Regions from separate parts of the Saccharothrix sabaoui genome, predicted to be linked through region 2. Evidence: riboswitches for the same ligand, from Rfam matches in the RefSeq annotation. Region 2 holds a riboswitch; the other holds the start of a gene.
What was found. A riboswitch is a leader RNA that binds a small molecule or an ion and turns the genes downstream of it on or off. The one in region 2 is predicted to bind glycine.
Positions count from the first base shown of each region.

Region 1 (7,005 bases), on a different contig from region 2:
CCTGTTGCTGCGCGAAACCGAGGGTGAGCGGTACCTGCCGATCTGGATCGGATCGGTCGAGGCCACGGCGATCGCGCTGGAGCAGCAGGGTGTCCGGCCTGCCCGGCCGTTGACGCACGACCTGCTCAAGGACGTCATCGGCGCCCTCGGTCGGCAGCTCGAACAGGTTCGGATCACCGACCTCCAGGAAGGCACCTACTTCGCCGAGCTGGTGTTCGACGGTGACGTGCGCGTCTCCGCCCGGCCCAGCGACTCGGTGGCGCTCGCGCTGCGGATCGGCGTGCCGATCCACGCGGAGGAGTCCGTGCTCGCGGAGGCCGGGTTGATCATCCCGGACGAGCAGGAGGACGAGGTCGAGAAGTTCCGGGAGTTCCTGGACTCGATCTCGCCCGAGGACTTCCGGGGCGCGGACACCTAGGTCGACCCGTCGCGCGGGCCGCTCCGGCGGTTCTGGCGCGCGGAGCGGTGGAGCTGCCGGACGGCCGCGGTGACGTCCGGTTTCGCGTTTCCGGGGCGTTCTCCCGGTGCCGCGGGCGGCGCGGTCGCCGTGCCGGTGGCGTGACCGGTCGAATGCCCGTCGCCGGTGGGCGGGGGAACGCGGTCGCGGTGCCGTGGGAATCGTCGAACAACCGCTCGGAACGCTTCGCAGGGGTCCCCGCCGAGGGGACCCCTGCTTTGATTTTGCCGGCTGTCACCGACGCCGCGCGATGACCGATCCGCTGCCTGTGGACAACTGCTTCGCCGGTGTCGGGCACGGCTTGGTGGTGCCCGGTTCGGCGGTGGTGGCCGGTTCGGCGGTGGCGCCTGGTTCGGCGGTGGTGGCCGTGACCGCGTTGGCCGCAGCCGTGGTGGTGCTCATCCGGTCTTGGTGCTGTCCGGGGCGCCCGCACCGAGCCGCACCGCGCCGCGCCGCCGGCACGGCACCGGGTTCCGCGCTCACCGCCGCCCCCGCGACCGGCTGTCCGCGTTTACCCCACCGGTGACACCTGCGAGGGGCCGCGCCGCCGGCCCCGCGCCGGGACGGGCCCCTCGCAGGCGTGTGCGGTGAGTTGTGGATCAACCCTCCGTGCCACCCCCTGGTGTCACACCTTCGGATTACACAACGTCAGCGTTCTTCAGCTAAACGATCACTAAACGTCACCCAAATGGCTTACGACGAGGGTATCTCTCAACCTCAACCTCAGCTTGAGACAAGACACGCTCAGCGCGTCGCGTTGACCTGCCCCCTAGGCGGTCTTACCGTCGAGCTCAGGTGAATTGCCACGGTGTGATTCGGGCACCGGGGCGGCTTCACGTTGGTCGCCGGTCGTCGTGACCGGACCGAGGGGAGGCAGGCGTGGTCGAGGAAGCGCCCATCCGGGCGGGAACCGGAGAACAGGGTGAACTGTTCCCGGACTCCTCGCTGCCGGACGAACTCGTCGGGTACCGCGGCCCCGCCGCGTGCCAGATCGCGGGAATCACCTACCGCCAGCTCGACTACTGGGCACGCACGGAGCTGGTCAACCCGACCATAAGGAGTGCGCACGGCTCCGGCAGCCAGCGGCTCTACTCGTTCAAGGACATCCTCGTCCTGAAGGTCGTCAAAAGGCTCCTGGACACCGGCGTCTCGCTCCAGAACATCCGGGTCGCGGTCGACCACCTGCGCCGCCGCGGCGTGCAGGACCTGGCCCGGATCACGTTGTTCAGCGACGGCACCACGGTCTACGAGTGCACCTCGCCCGAGGAGGTCGTCGACCTGCTCCAGGGCGGTCAGGGCGTGTTCGGCATCGCGGTCAGCGGCGCCATGCGGGAGATCAGCGGCACGATCCACGAGTTCCCCGCCGAACGGGCCGACGGCGCCGAGGTCGTGGGGCCGTCCGACGACGAGCTGTCCCGCCGCCGCCGCACCCGCGCCATCGGCTGAGCCCCCCCGCGCACCCGGACCGCCGACCGCGGGCGACCGGCGGTCGACAACCGACGACGACTCGGCCCGCGGCGGGCCCACGGGTAGCGGTGCGCGGGTACCCACCTCCGCGGCGGGCAAACCGGTGAGATCCACGTCGCGCCGGCGGTACCGGCGGCACCCCCGCCGGGTACGATTCGCGAGCAGTCGCTTTATCCCGTGCGGGAGAGTCCGAGCCAGTCTCGGCGCCGAAGGAGCAAATCCTCCCCGGAACCTCTCAGGCGCAAGGACCGCGCGGGTGAGACGCCTCTGGAAAGCGGGTCGGGCAACCGACCCCGCCGACGGTGCAAGCCCGGTCGAGCAGTCCGGGTGAAGCTCTCAGGCGCCCGGCGCCGGGCAGAAGACAGAGGGGGAGGGCAACGGCCGGAGTGTGCCCGTAGCCCTGGAGGCGCCTTTATGACGCAGGACCGCATCCCCCTCGCCGCTCTCGAGCACGGCACCCCGTTCGCCGACCGGCACGTGGGCCCGCGGCCCGCCGAGCTGGCCCGCATCCTCGACGTCATCGGCGTCGGCTCCCTGGAGGAACTGGCGCAGCGCGCCGTGCCCGACTCGATCCGCGAGCGCGACCTGGTGCTGGACCTGCCCGCGCCCGCCACCGAGACCGAGGCGCTGGCCGAGCTGCGCGCGCTGGCCTCCCGCAACCGGCCGATGACGCAGATGATCGGCCTCGGCTACTACGGCACGACCACCCCGCCGGTGATCCGCCGCAACGTGCTGGAGAGCCCCGCCTGGTACACCGCGTACACGCCGTACCAGCCCGAGATCTCCCAGGGCCGCCTCGAAGCCCTCCTCAACTTCCAGACGGTGGTCGGCGACCTCACCGGCCTGCCGCTGGCCAACGCGTCCATGCTGGACGAGTCCACCGCCGCCGCCGAGGGCATGACGCTCGTGCGCCGGGCGGGCAGGTCCAAGTCCGCCAGGTTCGTCGTGGACGCCGACACGCTGCCGCAGACCCTCGCCGTCATCGAGACCCGCGCCGAGCCGCTGGGCATCGAGGTCGTCGTCGCCGACCTGTCGCAGGGCCTGGAGGGCCTCGGCCTGGGCGGCGACTTCTTCGGCGTGCTGCTGTCCTACCCCGGCGCGTCCGGCGTGGTCCGCGACCACGAGGCCCTGATCGCCGAGGTGCACAAGGCGGGCGCGCAGGCCGTCGTCGCCGCCGACCTGCTGGCGCTGACGCTGCTGCGCCCGCCCGGCGAGATCGGCGCGGACGTCGTCGTCGGCACCACCCAGCGCTTCGGCGTGCCCGTCGGGTTCGGCGGGCCGCACGCCGGCTACATGGCCGTCCGGCAGGGCCTGGAGCGGCAGCTGCCCGGCCGGCTCGTCGGCGTGTCCGTCGACGCGGACGGCTCGCTCGCCTACCGCCTCGCGCTCCAGACCCGCGAGCAGCACATCCGCCGCGAGAAGGCCACCAGCAACATCTGCACCGCGCAGGTCCTGCTGGCCGTCATGGCCTCCATGTACGCCGTCTACCACGGCCCCGAGGGCCTGAAGGCCATCGCGACCCGCGCGCACCGGATGGCCACGGTGCTCGCCGCCGGGCTGTGCGAGGCGGGCGTCGAGGTCGTGCACGGCGAGTTCTTCGACACCGTCCGGGCGCGCGTGGAGGGCCGGGCGGCCGAGGTCGTCGCCGCCGCCCGCGAGCTGGGCGTCAACCTGTGGCGGGTCGACGAGGACGTCGTGTCGATCGCGTGCGACGAGACCACCACCCGCGAGCACCTGCACCTGGTGTGGCGGGCGTTCGGCGTGACCGTCCCCGACGTGGACGCCCTGGACGCCGACACCGCCGACGGCATCCCCGCCGACCTGCGCCGCACCACCGACTACCTGACCCACCCGGTGTTCCACTCGCACCGCTCGGAGACCGCGCTGCTGCGCTACCTGCGGTCGCTGTCGGACAAGGACGTCGCGCTCGACCGCAGCATGATCCCGCTCGGGTCGTGCACGATGAAGCTCAACGCCACGGCCGAGATGGAACCCGTCACCTGGCCCGAGTTCGCCGAGCTGCACCCGTTCGCGCCCGTCGAGGACGCCGCCGGCCTGCTCTCCATCGTCTCCGACCTGGAGCGGTGGCTGGCCGAGGTCACCGGGTACGACGCGGTGTCGCTCCAGCCGAACGCGGGCAGCCAGGGCGAGTTCGCGGGCCTGCTCGCGATCCGCGCCTACCACCGCGCGAACGGGAACGCGCACCGCGACGTGTGCCTCATCCCGTCCAGCGCGCACGGCACCAACGCCGCGTCCGCCGTCATGGCCGGGATGCGCGTCGTGGTCGTGAAGTGCGACGAGCGCGGCAACGTGGACCTCGACCACCTGAGGTCGACGGTCGAGGCGCACCGCGACGACCTCGCCGCCATCATGATCACCTACCCGTCGACGCACGGCGTGTACGAGGACACCGTGCGCGAGGTGTGCGGGCTGGTGCACGACGCGGGCGGCCAGGTGTACGTCGACGGCGCGAACCTCAACGCGCTCATCGGCCTCGCCCAGTACGGCAAGTTCGGGTCGGACGTGTCGCACCTGAACCTGCACAAGACGTTCTGCATCCCGCACGGCGGCGGCGGTCCCGGCGTCGGCCCGATCGGCGTGCGCTCGCACCTCGCGCCGTTCCTGCCGAACCACCCGCTCCAGCCCACCGCGGGCCCGGCGACCGGCGTGGGGCCGATCAGCGGCGCCCCGTGGGGCTCGGCGTCGATCCTGCCCATCTCGTGGGCCTACGTGCGGATGATGGGCGGCGACGGCCTGCGCCGCGCGACCCTGACCGCCGTGGCCGCCGCGAACTACGTGGCGCGTCGCCTGGACGAGCACTTCCCGGTGCTCTACACCGGCGAGGGCGGCTTCGTGGCCCACGAGTGCATCCTCGACCTGCGGCCCATCACGAAGGCGACCGGCGTGACCGTGGACGACGTGGCCAAGCGCCTCGCCGACTACGGCCTGCACGCGCCGACCATGTCGTTCCCGGTCGCCGGCACCCTCATGGTCGAGCCGACCGAGAGCGAGGACCTGGCCGAGATCGACCGGTTCATCGACGCCATGATCGCGATCAGGCACGAGATCGACCGCGTCGGCTCGGGCGAGTGGCCGGTCGACGACAACCCGCTGCGCAACGCGCCCCACACCGCCGCCTCCATCGCCGCGGAGTGGGACCACCCGTACAGCCGGGAGACCGCCGTGTTCCCCGCGGGCAGCGCCGCGCCGAAGACCTGGCCCCCGGTGCGCCGCATCGACGGCGCCAAGGGCGACCGCAACCTGGTCTGCTCCTGCCCGCCGGTCTCCGCCTACGGCGGCTGACCCGGGTCCCTTCTCCGGGTGGGGGGATCGGACCGAACCCCCGATCCCCCCACCCGCCCCCTGCCGGCGCCTTTCCCCCCTGCCGGCACTTACCGTTCTACCGCCTCGCGCGTTGTCCGGCTTCGGGCGGCGCCGACGCACGACAAACGCCGGACAACGGCCGTCGGGTCGGGTCGCGCGGGCCGCGCGGCCGGAAGACGATGACGGACCCATGGCGTCTTGCTACGGTTTCACGTGCGAGGAAGTCCTCGCACGTGAAGGAGCACGATGACGGGTCCGACCGGTGACGAGCCGGTCGAGGCGCTGGCAGCGCCCGCCACCCCGACCACCGACCCGGAGCGCCCGCGATGACCCCCGACACCCTGACCTGGCCGGCCGCCGTGCTCGCCCTCGGCGTGCTGTCCCTCGCCCTGGTCCTCGTGCTGTTCCTGCTCAACAGCCTCATCGAGGTGCGCAAGGCGAAGATCGGCGCGGACCGGGCCGACGACCTGCGCCGGCTCGTGCACCGCTACGAGCAACTGGCCGAGGGCACCCTCGACGCGCAGCAGCGCGCCGCGGCGGACCTCGCCGACCTGCGCGCCCGCACCGCGTCCGTCGAGAACACCGCCGGAACCGCGGAGTGACCGCGGAGGCCGTCGTGCGGGACAGGTCCGGTGCGCGCGGTCGGGTGGCGGGCGGGTGCTCGACGGTCAGGTGGTGGACAGGAGCTGGCCCAGGGCGGCGTCGACGGTGCGGCCGTCCTCCACCACCGACAGGGTGCCGCCGGTCGAACGGGCCAGTTCGCCCAGCGGGCCGCGCTCGGGGTCCGGGCCGATCGCGATGACGCTCACCGACACGTCCTTGCCCGGCTGCTTCGCGGCGGCCAGCCGGCCGGTCAGCTCGTCGAACGACAGCCCGCCGTCGTTCGCGCCGTCCGTGATGACCACGATCCGGTTGAGCTTGCCCGCCTCGTGGTCGCGCACCCGCTGCTCGTAGAGCGCCAGCAGGCTCGTGTACAGCTGCGTCGCGCTCTGCGGCCGCAAGCGGGCCACGCCGTCCAGCAGCGCCTGCCGCTGACCGGCGACCGCGCCGGTGGGCACCAGCTCCCGGTACGGCTTGTCGCCGTCGAGCCCGGCGGAGAACTCCCACAGCCCGAGCGACCCCGACACCGACCGGGTGACCTGCCCGGACAGCGCCTGCCTGACCCAGTCCACCCGGCTGCGGCCGTCGCCGCCGGGTTCCTCCATCGACTTGGACGTGTCCACCAGCACGGTGACGACCTGGCCGTCGTCGGCGGTCGCCCACGCGGCCGAGATCTGCTGGGTGGTGCCGGCGTCGGCGGGGGTGAGCGCCTCGGTGACCGCCGCCCACCGCACGCCCGGCGACGGCTTGGGCCGCTCGGTCGTGGACCCCACCCGCAGGCCGGCCCGCGCCAGGGTGGCCTGCTGCGCGTCCTCGTGCAGGAACTCGCGGAACGCCTGCGCCGCGCGCACCTGCGCCTCGCCGACCCAGTCGCCCGCCAGCGGCACGAACGGGAAGTCCGCCACCGGCGTCGGACCGCCCGCGGCCACCCCGTACAGCGGCTTCAACGGCGCCGCGCCGTTGTCCTTGCCCGTGTTGTGCCGGTACAGGTCCACCTCGAACACCGGCACCGCGCTGTACCCGACCGCGTTCACGGCCTGCTCGTCGGCCAGCAGGTTCAGCGCCTCCCACGTGCCCGCGGGCGTCTCGGCGGGCGTGGACGAGGCCAACCGGCTCATCGTCGACCTCACCGGGTCCAGCGCCAGCATCTCCGTGGT
Region 1 is NZ_JBPKJK010000087.1:26,405-33,409, reverse strand. It holds gene ACR807_RS24895 (bifunctional nuclease family protein) at 1-418, shown strand, start outside; gene ACR807_RS24890 (hypothetical protein) at 692-859, opposite strand; gene ACR807_RS24885 (MerR family transcriptional regulator) at 1,337-1,903, shown strand; glycine riboswitch at 2,095-2,185, shown strand; gene gcvP (aminomethyl-transferring glycine dehydrogenase) at 2,339-5,227, shown strand; gene ACR807_RS24875 (hypothetical protein) at 5,575-5,850, shown strand; gene ACR807_RS24870 (substrate-binding domain-containing protein) at 5,917-7,005, opposite strand, start outside.
Region 1: linked by a shared signal. The riboswitch ahead of gcvP (aminomethyl-transferring glycine dehydrogenase) and the one ahead of gcvT (glycine cleavage system aminomethyltransferase GcvT) in region 2 are both predicted to bind glycine.

Region 2 (7,005 bases):
GATCTTCGCGCCCTCGACGGTGCGCCGCTGCCGGTCGGCGAACTCGGGCGACGCGGCGTGCTTGAACGCCACCGCCTTGCCCGCGATCACGTGCTCCAGCGGACCGCCCTGCTGACCGGGGAACACCGCCGAGTTGATCTTCTTGGCGAGGTCGGCCTCGTTGGTCAGGATCACGCCGCCGCGCGGGCCGCCGAGCGTCTTGTGCGTGGTCGTCGTCACGACGTGCGCGTGCGGCACCGGGCTCGGGTGCAGGCCCGCCGCCACCAGGCCGGCGAAGTGCGCCATGTCGACCATCAGGTACGCGCCCACCGAGTCGGCGATGCGGCGGAACTCGGCGAAGTCCAGCTGCCGCGGGTAGGCCGACCAGCCCGCCACGATCAGCTTCGGCTTCGCCTCCTGCGCCAGCCGCTCGACCTCGGCCATGTCGACCCGGCCGTCGGCCTCCGACACGTGGTAGGGCACGACGTTGTAGAGCTTGCCGGAGAAGTTGATCCGCATGCCGTGCGTCAGGTGCCCGCCGTGCGCCAGGTCCAGGCCCAGGATCGTGTCGCCCGGCTGGAGCAGGGCGAACATCGCGCACGCGTTGGCCTGCGCGCCCGAGTGCGGCTGCACGTTGGCGAAGCCCGCCCCGAACAGCCCCTTGACCCGCTCGATCGCCAGCCGCTCGATGACGTCGACGTTCTCGCAGCCGCCGTAGTAGCGCCGGCCGGGGTAGCCCTCGGCGTACTTGTTCGTCAGCACCGAGCCCTGCGCCTGGAGCACCGACACCGGCGTGAAGTTCTCCGAGGCGATCATCTCCAGCGTGCTCTGCTGCCGGTGCAGCTCGGCGGCGACGGCGTCCGCGACCTCCGGGTCGAACTCCGCGAGGGAGGTGTTGAAGTGCTCGGACATGGGATCTCTCTCCTAGTCAGCTCGGGCGGTCAGCTCGGGCGCTTGTAGAACGGCAGCGCGACGACCTCGACGGGCTCGCGCTTGCCGCGGACGTCGACGGACAGCTCGGTGCCGGGCTCGGCGTGCCCCTCGGCCACGTAGGCCATGGCCACCGAGTAGCCCAGGGTCGGCGACAGCGCGCCGCTGGTCACCTCGCCGATCGGGGTGCCCCCCGCGTCCAGCACGGGGTAGCCGTGCCGGGGGGCGCGGCGGGAGGTGGTCTTCAGGCCGACGAGGACCTGGCGCACGCCCTCGGCCGCGGTGGCGGCCAGGGCGTCGCGGCCGACGAAGTCGCCCGGCTTGTCGAGCTTCACCACGCGGCCCAGGTTGGCGTGGAACGGGGTGCGGTCCCGGCCCAGCTCGTTGCCGTACAGCGGCATCCCGGCCTCCAGGCGCAGGGTGTCGCGGCAGCCGAGCCCGGCGGGCCTGAGGTCGTGCTCCCGGCCGGCCTCCAGCAGCGCCCGCCACACGTGCGCGGCGTCGTCCGGGGCGGTGAACAGCTCGAAGCCGTCCTCGCCGGTGTAGCCGGTGCGGGCGAGCAGCACGGGCCTGCCCGCCACCTCGGTCGGGTAGGAGGCGTAGTACTTCACCCCGGCCAGGTCGGTCGGGGTGAGGCCGGCCAGGATCTCGGTGGACCGCGGCCCCTGCACGGCGAGCAGCGCGTAGTCGGTGGAGCGGTCCTCGACGGTGGTGTCGAAGCCCTTCGCCCGCTCGACCAGCGCCTCGAACACGACGGCCGCGTTGGACGCGTTGGCCACGACCAGGTACTCCTGGTCACCCGTGCGGTAGACGATCAGGTCGTCGACGACGCCGCCGTCGGCCTCGCAGATCATCGTGTACCGGGCGCGTCCCACGCCGATCGCCGACGCGTGGCCGACCAGGGCGTGGTCCAGCGCGGCGCCCGCACCCGGCCCGGTCAGCACGATCTCGCCCATGTGCGTCAGGTCGAACAGGCCCGCCGAGGTGCGCACCGCGCGGTGCTCGGCCAGCTCGCTGTCGTAGCGCAGCGGCATCCGCCAGCCCGCGAAGTCGGTGAACAGTGCGCCCAGGGCCTCGTGCTCGGCGTGCAGGGGCGTGCGTCGGCTTTCCATCAGGCGGGGTCCTCCCAGGGTGCGGGCATGCCGGTAGCGCCGACCGGTCGGGTCGGCGGGCACGGGTGAAGGGTGACACGGTCCATCGGAGACTCCTCGTCGAAGAAGCCTCCCCCTCTGTCATGAGCCTGAGAGCTTCGCCGCTGCCGGTGAGCGGCTTGCACCGTGGGCGAGGCGCACCGGGTGCGCCTGCTTTCCAGAGTTGCCTTCGTCGGGCGGTAGCTGTGCCTGAGAGATTCCGGGGAGGAGTTGCTCCTTCGGCGCCCCGACTGGTGGGGACTCTCCCGCGCGACATCGACGGCCGTGTTCAGTTGGTACCGCCAGACGCTAGATGTGCCTGGTGGCCGGGGTCAACCCGCCGCGTCACAGGGCTTTCTCGGCCCGGACGCTCTCCACGACCTTGCGCTCGGCGTAGAACGACACGAACGGGACGGTGCCGGCCAGCAGGACGAGCACCGTGGCCTTGATCGACCAGCGCGCCTTGAGGGCGAGGTCGACGGTGAGCACCAGGTAGATGGCGTAGAGGAAGCCGTGGACGGGGCCGACGACCCTCATCATGGTCTCGGTGCCGCCCGCGTACTTGGCGATCATGGCGACCACGAGCAGCAGCAGGCCGACGCCGACCACGTAAGCCATGAACCGGAACCTGGTCAACGCGCCGCTCATCGCCCTACCCTCACCTCACCGCTGGTCCCGCGCGTGGAGCTGGGCGAGCATGCGGTTGTAGGCCGCCAACTCGTCGTCCTCGTCGTCGCGCGCGGGTGTTCCGACGGGGTCAACGGTAACGACCGGCGCCGGCGGCTCGGCCACCGGCTCCCGGGTACCCCCGTCGGGGGTGACCTCGGTCTCCCCGGCGGTCCCCTCGGCCCGGCGCTGGGCGTCCAGCCTGCGGATGCGCCACACCATGAACGCCGGGAACAGGCCGAACAGGGGCCACTGGAACACGTAGCCGAGGTTCTGGAACGTGCCGCCCGCCTGGGAGAAGCGCTCCCACTGCCAGTAGGCGAGACCGCAGCACACGACCAGCGCGGCCACGCAGACAGCGGCGATGGCGACGCGCTTGGGGGTGATGAGGCCGTGCACACCTCAAGGGTACTTCGCGGGAGCTGAGAGCCCCCTCGGGCCGGGGCTCCCCACGCGGGAGCCCGCCCCTCACGGGCGTTGGGCCCCTCGACCTCAGGAGCCCGCCCGACTCTTCGTCGATCCGGACTAGGCGACGCCGTCCCGGCGTTGCCTCTGCAACCTGGCCACGCACCAGGCTGCCGCACTGCCCCGACGCAGGTGCTGGAGCACCGTCATCGGGCCGAGACGACGACCGAGGTCGGCGGGCGTGAGCCCGGCCGCCCGGTAGTCCAGAGCGCGCTGGTCCAACGGGCTGATGCCCGCGTCCCACCACAGCTCCGCCTCCGACAGGTCACCCACCAGCTGCCAGTAGCTGGCGGCGGCGGCGAGCAGGGGTTCGGGCACCTCGGGCGCCCTCTTCCGCATCGCCGCCACGTAGGCGGGGTCCGCGGACTCGACCCTCATCAGGCCGCGGTTCCCGCCGTTCGCCCGCTGCACCGGGATCCCCGGGGACGGCGGGGCTTCCGCGAGCCACGCGTCCTTGATCCGGTTCACCTCCTGCAGCTCGGCGTCGTCCGAGCGCTCAGCCGCCCACTGCCGCAGCAGCTCGTCGACTCCCGAGTCCTCGACCATTCTGCCTCCTCGTCGGTCGAAGATCAGCCAATGCAGCGCACCGTATTAGCGGGTACCGACAACCGCTAGACCCTGGTTTGCCAAAAACCCTGTTACCAGCGCGTTATAGCCCTCATTCCACCCGTACGGTGCAACGTCGAGGAGTCAAAGTCACCGTGGGTGACCGCATTGAGCGGAGCCGCGGCGGGGTGCGCTAGGCGAAGAGGCTGCGGACGAAGGTGATGATCGACTCGGCGCCCGACTGGAGCCAGCCGAGGGCGGTCTTCACCGCGTCGGCCGATTCGTTGGGCTGGGTGACGAGCAGGAACAGCACCAGCGCGACCGCCGCCAGCGTCACCACCTTCTTGACGTTCACTGATCGGTCTCCGTCCGTTCACGAGGCAGGGGCCGACGGACGCCGTGCCCGTCGCGTCACCCGACATGCTCCACCATTCACCCGGACGATGAACGCGCAACCCTCCGACGTCCCCCGACTGGGGGTAGCGGCGCCCACGCAACCACGCCTGGGCAGTGGCCACTGTCACCTGATCGGACTATCAAGGGGACCAGTGGTCCCGCCGATCACCTAGTTACGGGCACTCGCCCACCCCCCTGGCACGGACACCGAGGTCGAGCGACACCGTCACACCCGCACAGCACATCACCTGATTGCGCCGAAGCACGCACCGAGCGTGACAAAGGCCGATGTCGGCCGCCGGCAATTCCCAGCACCTCTTCCGGTGATTTCTCGCGTTCATTTTCCGGCCACCCGCGTGCGCGGGCCGAACGGCGCGTCGAACGCCCCGGAGAAGCGGGGTCATCCCCCTCAGGCGACCACGCCCGCCGCGCGCAGCGCCGCCACCTCGTCCTCGGCCAGGCCCAGCTCGGCCAGCACCTCGTCGGTGTGCTCGCCGCCCGCCGGCGGCGCGGTCGGCACGCCCGCCGGGGTCCGGTCGAACCGCGGCGCGGGCGCGGGCTGGGCCACCCCCGCGACCTCGACGAACGTGCCGCGCTCCGCGTTGTGCCCGTACCCCGGGGCCTCGCCGGGCGCGAGCACGGGGGCCAGGCACGCGTCCGTCCCCTCCGCCAGCGCCGCCCACTCGTCGCGCGGGCGGGTGGCGACGGCGGCGGCGATGCGGGAGCGCAGCTCCGGCCAGTTGGCCGGGTCGTGGCGGCTGGGCGCGTCCTCCAGCCCCAGCAGGGCGAGCAGCTCGGCGTAGAACTTCTCCTCCAGCGCGCCGACGCTCACGTACCGCCCGTCCGCGGCCTCGTACACGTCGTAGAACGGCGCCCCGCCGTCCAGCAGGTTCTCCCCCCGCCCGCCGGACCACGCGCCCGCCGACGACATGCCGTGCAGGAACGTCGTCAGCAGCGCCGCGCCGTCGACCATCGCCGCGTCCACGACCTGCCCGCGCCCCGACCGCTCCCGCTCGTAGAGCGCCGCCAGCAGGCCCAGCGCCAGCAGCAGCCCGCCGCCGCCGAAGTCGCCGACGAGGTTCAGCGGCACGGTCGGCGGCTGCCCGGGCCGGCCGATCGGCTCCAGCGCGCCGGCCACGGCGATGTAGTTGATGTCGTGCCCGGCGCGGTCGGCCAGCGGGCCGGACCGGCCCCAGCCGGTCATCCGCCCGTAGACGAGCCGGGGGTTGCGGGCCAGGCACTGCGCCGGCCCGATGCCCAGCCGCTCGGTGACGCCGGGCCGGAAGCCCTCGACCAGCACGTCGGACCCCGCGACGAGCCGCAGCACCAGCTCCGCGCCCTCGGGCCGCCGGACGTCCACGCCGATCGAGCGGCGACCGCGGCCGAGCGGGTCGCCGGGCACGGCGGGCGCGCCGGACACCCGGTCGACGCGCACCACGGACGCGCCCAGGTCGGCCAGCACCATGCAGCCGAACGGCGCGGGCGCGAGGCCGGCCAGCTCGACGACCTTCAGCCCTTCCAGGGGTCCCGGCATGTCAGAGCGACCTCGCGATGATTTCCTTCATGATCTCGTTCGTCCCGCCGTAGATCTTCTGCACGCGCGCGTCCGCCCACGCGCGCGCGATCGGGTACTCGGTCATGTAGCCGTAGCCGCCGAACAGCTGCACGCACTCGTCCACGACCCGGCACAGCCGCTCGGTCGACCACCACTTGGCCATGGCCGCGGTGGGCACGTCCAGCTCGCCCGCGAGGTGCGCCTGCACGCACTCGTCGACGAACGCCCTGGTCACGCGGGCCTCGGTGGCGCACTCGGCGAGCGTGAACCGGGTGTTCTGGAACTTGATCAGCTCCCGCCCGAACGCGGTGCGGTCCTTGACGTAGTCGAGGGTGAGGGCGACGGCGGCCTCGATGCCCGCGACGGAGGCGACCGCGATGATCAGCCGCTCCTGCGGGAGCTGCTGCATGAGCTGGATGAAGCCCTGCCCCTCGCCGGTGCCCAGCAGGTTGTCGGCGGGCACGCGGACGTCGTCGAAGAACAGCTCGGCGGTGTCCTGGCCCTTCATGCCGACTTTGTCGAGCACCCGGCCGCGGCGGAAGCCCGGCGCGTCGGCGGTCTCCACGACCAGCAGCGAGATGCCGGTGGCGCCCTGGGACGGGTCGGTCTTGGCGACCACGACGACCAGGTCGGCCTGCGCGCCGTTGGTGATGAACGTCTTGGAGCCGTTGATCACGTACTCGTCGCCGTGCCGCAGCGCCCGCGTCCTGATGTTCTGGAGGTCGGAGCCGCCGCCGGGCTCGGACATGGCGATGGCGCCCACGTACTCGCCGGAGGCCATCTTCGGCAGCCAGCGGCGCTTCTGCTCCTCGGTGCCGTAGGAGTTGAGGTAGTGCGCGACGATGCCGCTGTGCACGCTGTTGCCCCAGGCGCTGTCGCCGCACCGGGCCTGCTCCTCCAGCAGCACGGCCTCGTGCGCGAACGTGCCGCCGCCACCGCCGTGCTCCTCGGGGATGGACAGGCACAGCAGGCCGAGCTCCCCGGCCTTGCGCCAGAAGCCCCGGTCCACCTGCTTCTGCGCCGCCCAGCGCTCCTGGTGGGGGACGGCCTCCTTCTCGAAGAACGTCCGGGCCAGGTCGCGCAGCTGGTCCAGGTCCTCGTTCATCCATGCGGAACGGCGAGTCGGCATGTCGTCGACGGTCCCACCGACGGCGCGCCGGCACCATGACCGCCGGGTGCCGGCGTGGACGTCGATCGTGAGCGCAATTGTCAGGCGGGTGTGCGTGATCGACGTCGCGACCGCACCTCGCGGCCACCGGATGAGCTAATAAGTCACCTCGTGCGGTCATGGGCGCGGGGCGTGCCGCGCCTTACCGTGGGTGCATGAGCGAAGCCTTG
Region 2 is NZ_JBPKJK010000001.1:142,063-149,067, reverse strand. It holds gene glyA (serine hydroxymethyltransferase) at 1-891, opposite strand, end outside; gene gcvT (glycine cleavage system aminomethyltransferase GcvT) at 921-2,021, opposite strand; glycine riboswitch at 2,132-2,226, opposite strand; glycine riboswitch at 2,228-2,318, opposite strand; gene ACR807_RS00480 (DUF3817 domain-containing protein) at 2,385-2,687, opposite strand; gene ACR807_RS00475 (hypothetical protein) at 2,703-3,104, opposite strand; gene ACR807_RS00470 (helix-turn-helix transcriptional regulator) at 3,231-3,716, opposite strand; gene ACR807_RS00465 (hypothetical protein) at 3,910-4,071, opposite strand; gene ACR807_RS00460 (CaiB/BaiF CoA transferase family protein) at 4,522-5,646, opposite strand; gene ACR807_RS00455 (acyl-CoA dehydrogenase family protein) at 5,648-6,796, opposite strand; gene ACR807_RS00450 (acetyl-CoA C-acetyltransferase) at 6,991-7,005, shown strand, end outside.